DNA from 2 places in the Promicromonospora sp. NPDC110617 genome. Region 2 is predicted to be linked to the other one. Evidence: riboswitches for the same ligand, from Rfam matches in the RefSeq annotation. Region 2 holds a riboswitch; the other holds the start of a gene.
What was found. Region 2 has a riboswitch for FMN ahead of pnuC (nicotinamide riboside transporter PnuC). Riboswitches for the same ligand answer to the same signal wherever they lie in the genome.
Positions count from the first base shown of each region.

Region 1: linked by a shared signal. The riboswitch ahead of ribD (bifunctional diaminohydroxyphosphoribosylaminopyrimidine deaminase/5-amino-6-(5-phosphoribosylamino)uracil reductase RibD) and the one ahead of pnuC (nicotinamide riboside transporter PnuC) in region 2 are both predicted to bind FMN.

Region 1 is NZ_JBVKBM010000003.1:537,536-539,910, reverse strand. It holds gene ribD (bifunctional diaminohydroxyphosphoribosylaminopyrimidine deaminase/5-amino-6-(5-phosphoribosylamino)uracil reductase RibD) at 1-1,038, opposite strand, end outside; FMN riboswitch at 1,271-1,407, opposite strand; gene ACZ7LE_RS20140 (DUF2306 domain-containing protein) at 1,493-2,185, opposite strand; gene ACZ7LE_RS20135 (response regulator) at 2,271-2,375, opposite strand, start outside.
Region 2 is NZ_JBVKBM010000004.1:83,322-85,696, reverse strand. It holds gene ACZ7LE_RS22125 (hypothetical protein) at 1-133, shown strand, start outside; gene ACZ7LE_RS22120 (TetR/AcrR family transcriptional regulator) at 144-893, shown strand; FMN riboswitch at 966-1,101, shown strand; gene pnuC (nicotinamide riboside transporter PnuC) at 1,216-1,902, shown strand; gene ACZ7LE_RS22110 (Gfo/Idh/MocA family protein) at 1,934-2,375, shown strand, end outside.

The DNA of each region.
Region 1 (2,375 bases), on a different contig from region 2:
CTGGCCTGCCGCTGACTCGTCTTCAGCGAACTGGTCCGCAGCAGGTTTGAGCCGACGCGCGACCAGCAGGACGTCGTCGCCCAGCCGCGTCACGTCGCCGGTGGCGAACCGCGCGGCCTCGCCGATGGTGGTCACGCCGAGGTCGCCGACGGCGGTGGCGCCCGCGCCGAGCAGCACCGGCGCGACGTACGCGTGCAGCTCGTCGACGGCGTCCGCGGCCAGCAGGGCGGTCGCCAGCGTCGGGCCGCCCTCCACGAGCAGGTGCCGCACCTCGCGGTCGCCGAGCGCGCGCAGGGCGGCGTCGAGGTCGTGGGTCTGCAGGTGCAGCAGCGGCCCGCCGAGCCCGCGCAGGCGGGCGTCGTCGGGCACCTCGCGGCGGCCGAGGACCACGCGGAGCGGCTGGTGCTCGAAGAGGCCGCCGTCGGCACGGCGTGCGGTCAGGGACGGGTCGTCGGCGAGCGCGGTCCCGGAGCCGACGGCGATCGCATCGACCTGCGCGCGGACCGTGTGGGCGTGCGCGCGGGCCTGGGCGCCGGTGATCCAGCGGCTCGTGCCGTCCGCTGCCGCGACGCGGCCGTCGAGGCTGGTGGCGAGCTTCAGGGTCACGTAGGGGCGGCCGGTGCGGACGGCGTGCAGCCAGGTGCGCAGCAGCTTCTCGCCCTCGTCGGCGAGCAGGCCGACGGTCACCGGGATCCCGGCCGCCCGCAGCCGGTCCGCGCCGCCTGTCGCGACGGGGTTCGGGTCGCCGACACCGACGTACACGGCGGCCACGCCGGCGTCGGTCAGGGCGTCGGCGCAGGGGCCGGTGCGGCCGTGGTGCGCGCAGGGCTCCAGGGTCACGACCGCCGTCGTGCCGCGCGGGTCCACGCCGCGCGACCGGGCGTCCGCCAGGGCGGCGGCCTCGGCGTGCGGAGTGCCGGCGCCACGGTGGTACCCCTCGGCGACAGTGCGGCCGCCCGGGTCCAGGAGCACGCAGCCGACGCGCGGGTTGGGGCCGTGGGCGGGGCCCAGCGCGGCGAGCGCGAGGGCGCGGCGCATCACCGCGTCGAGACCAGCGGGCTCGAGACCCGCGGGCTCGAGACCGTGCGGTGCTGTCTGATCAGCGGTCCTGCGGCCCGTGCCTGCCTGATCCGTGGGTGCCTGGTTCATGCCGTCCTCCCCGAGCGTCGGTGCTCCGGGGTGGACGACGGGTACACGGACCGGGGGCCACGAAGGCCCGGACCGCGCGCACGACGTCACGGCGTCGCACGCCCCAGGGGACGGCGCCGCCGCACGTGCTTCCTCCCATCCGGACTTTCACCGTCGGTCCTGGAATTCCACCAGGTCAACCGGCCCGTCCTTGCGGACGGACGCGGGTCGCGGACTGTCACCGCCGGCTCGGAATTACACCGACCCCGGAGCACGTGTGTGCGTACTGCTGCTCGTCAGCATGCCACACGTCGCCGGCGGCGGAGCCATGGCTTGCGTCACATACGGGGCCGGGCCGTTCGGACTACCCGCGCTCCCGCAGCCGACGGCGGTGGATCACCCACTCGGCCACCGCGATGTTGACCACCCACCCCGCGGTCAGCCCGATCGAGTTGGTCACCGGGTCGAGGCTCCCGGTGACCAGCACGAGGGGCCCGAGCAGCAGCCCCTGCGTCCCGGCGCCCATCGCCAGCGCGTACGCGCGCGTCATCCACGCGGAGTGGGTGGCGTAGTCCCGGCGCAGGGCCGCCCGGACCCCCAGCACGATCGCCACCAGCATGGTGGTGCCCACCAGGTAGCGCATGCCGTTGACCACGGCCGTGTCCTTGACCGGCAGGTCGTAGAACGCCGTCATCCAGAGCCCGGTCACCGCGACGCCGACCCCCGCCAGGGCGAGGACCCGCCCGGCCCACCGGTGCCAGCGGCGGCGGCGCAGGCCCGGCACGAACTGGAAGGCGCCCAGCATGCTGTAGACCGTCACGCACACGATGTGCACGACGACGGGCAGCGGCTGACTCACGAACCGTGCGTTCTCCTCGGTGAGCACCGGGTCGGAGGCGAGCTCGGCGAGTCGCGCGGAGCCGCCGAGCGCCGGGATCACCGACAGCAGGAGCAGGCCCGCAGGAACGAGCCAGGTGTGGCGGCCGGCTCGGCGTGCCGGGACGGGTGCGGTCCTGGATAGTGCTGCCGCCTCGGGTGCCGCTTCAGGTGTGGTCATGTACCGAGCGTCGCGGCCCGGCGGGGCCGGGTCATCGGTCCGCGGAACAGTCTTCGGACCGGCCGAAAGTACGAGACGCGCCCCGTCAGGGCCGGCGCGGGCGCATGCGTCCCGTGTCGTAGGCCCAGAGCGCCACCTCGACCCGGTTGCGGGCGCCCACCTTGGTCATCAGGTTGGCGACGTGGGACTT
Region 2 (2,375 bases):
GACGGCCGTGCGCGAGGTGCGCTACCTGCGCAGACTGCAGTCAGGGAAGATCTCCGGCAAACGGGAAAATTCGCATCATGAACCGCATTCCTCGCTCAAAGACTCTTCACGGCGCCCGGGGGGCACGCGGTAGCCTGCCTGGCATGACCGCCGTCCGTACCCACACGCACGCGCAGGCAGTCGACGCTGCGGTGGACCTGTTCACCCGACAGGGGTACGAGGGAACCACCGTCGAGGAGATCGCCGACGCCGCGAAGGTGAGCCGCGCGACGTTCTTCCGCCGGTTCCGCTCGAAGGAGGACGTGGTCTTCGCGGACCACGAGCTGCTGCTCGAGGAGGTGGTGGTCATGCTGGCCGCGACCCGTCCCGACGCGCGGGCGAGCGAGGAGGCCGGCCACGACCTGGGGCGCGGCTGGGACCCCGACGTCGACCCGTACCTCGAGGTGTGCCGCGCGGCGCGCATGGTGTTCGACCACCACGTGGGCCAGCGCGAGACCTCGCTGGCCCGGTACGCGCTGCTGCAGCAGGTCCCGGCCCTGCGCGACCGCGAGCTCGTCACCACGCACCGCTACGAGCGGGCGTTCACGCACTACCTGCGCGACACCCTGCCGCCCGAGCGCTCCGCCTCCACGGCGTCGATCGCGTTCGCGGCCTCGGTGGTCGCGGTGCACAACGCGATCCTGCGGCGCTGGCTGCGCACGCCGTCGCTGGAGCTGCGGCCCGAGCTGGAGGAAGCCTTCGCCGACCTGCGGCGCGCCGCCGTGCTCGGCACCGCCGCCAGCCCCCTGGCGGACGACGGCACCCCGGTCACCCGCCGCGTCGTCGTCACCGTCGTCGAGGGGGTGGCCGGGCCCGACGAGGTGGCCCGCGCCGTCCGGGACGCGCTCGTCTGACACGGGTGGGTGCCGGCGGGAATGCCGCCGTGGCATCCTGTGTTCCGTTAGACATCGTGCAGCAGCAGTTGCACACGTGCTCCGGGGTCGGTGAAATTCCGAGCCGGCGGTGATAGTCCGCGACCCGGGTGCTCCTTCGGGAGAACCCGGTTGACCTGGTGAGATTCCAGGACCGACGGTGAAAGTCCGGATGGGAGGAAGCACGTGCGGCGCGCGCCGTCGACCCCTCGGGGTCCCGGCACCGTGTCGTCGTCGGCGCCCTCGTGGCGCGCCGGCCCTCACCCCGGAGTCCCGTGTGCGGACTTCGGAAGAGGGAAGAGACATGGACTGGTTCCGCGCCGCCTACGACGCGACGTTCCTGGTCGGCGACCAGCAGATCTACTGGCGCGAGGTCATCGGCAACCTGTTCGGCCTGGCCTCCGCACTGGGCGGCCTGCGCCGCAAGGTGTGGGCGTGGCCGGTGGGCATCGTCGGCAACATCCTGCTCTTCACCGTCTTCATGGGCTCCTGGTTCGGCGAGACGGGCCGGGCGGACATGCTCGGCCAGGCCGCCCGCCAGATCATGTTCATCGCGGTCTCGATCTACGGCTGGTACCGCTGGCGGCAGACCCAGCGGGCGGGCGGCGCCGGCACGGTCGCGGTGCACCCCCGCTGGGCCTCGTGGCGGGTCCGCATCGGCCTCGTGACCGGGATGCTCGCCGGCACCCTGCTCCTGACCCCCCTGTTCCGCGCCCTCGGCTCCTACGAGCCGGTCTGGGCCGACGCCTGGATCTTCACGGGCTCGGTGCTCGCCACCTACGGCATGGCCAAGGGCTGGGTCGAGTTCTGGCTGATCTGGGTGGCCGTCGACCTCGTGGGCGTGCCGCTGCTCTTCTCGGCCGGGTACTGGGCCACCGCGCTGATGTACGTGATCTACGGGGCGTTCACGCTGTTCGGCTTCTTCGCGTGGTGGCGCATCAGCCGCCGGGAGAACGCCGGCCCGGACCGCACGGCGGTCGCGACGGCCTGACCGCCCGGCCGGTCGCGTACCGTCGGCGCTCGTGAACGCACAGGAGCGCACGGCCAGGATCGGGATCGTCGGCTCGGGCTTTCGCGCCCGCACCATGCTGCGGGTGCTGCACGCCCTGCCGGACCGCTTCGCGGTGGCCGGGGTGGCCACCCGCAACGCGGCGGACCGCGAGGCGCTGGCCGCGCGCGGCCTGCCGGCCGCCGGGCTGCCGGGACTCCCCGCCCCGGTCTTCGCCTCGGTGCGGGAGCTGCTCGACGGCGGCGCCCCGGACCTCGTGCTGCTGACGCTCCCCGCGGGCGCGGCCCAGCCGGTGATCCGCGACCTGGCCGCCGCCGGCGTCCCCGTGCTCACGGAGACGCCGGCGGCCGGCACGGTCGAGGAGCTGGCCGCGCTGCAGCGGCTCGTGGACGACGGCGCCTGCGTGCACGTGGCCGAGCAGTACCACCTGGAGCCGCTGATCGAGACGCAGCTCA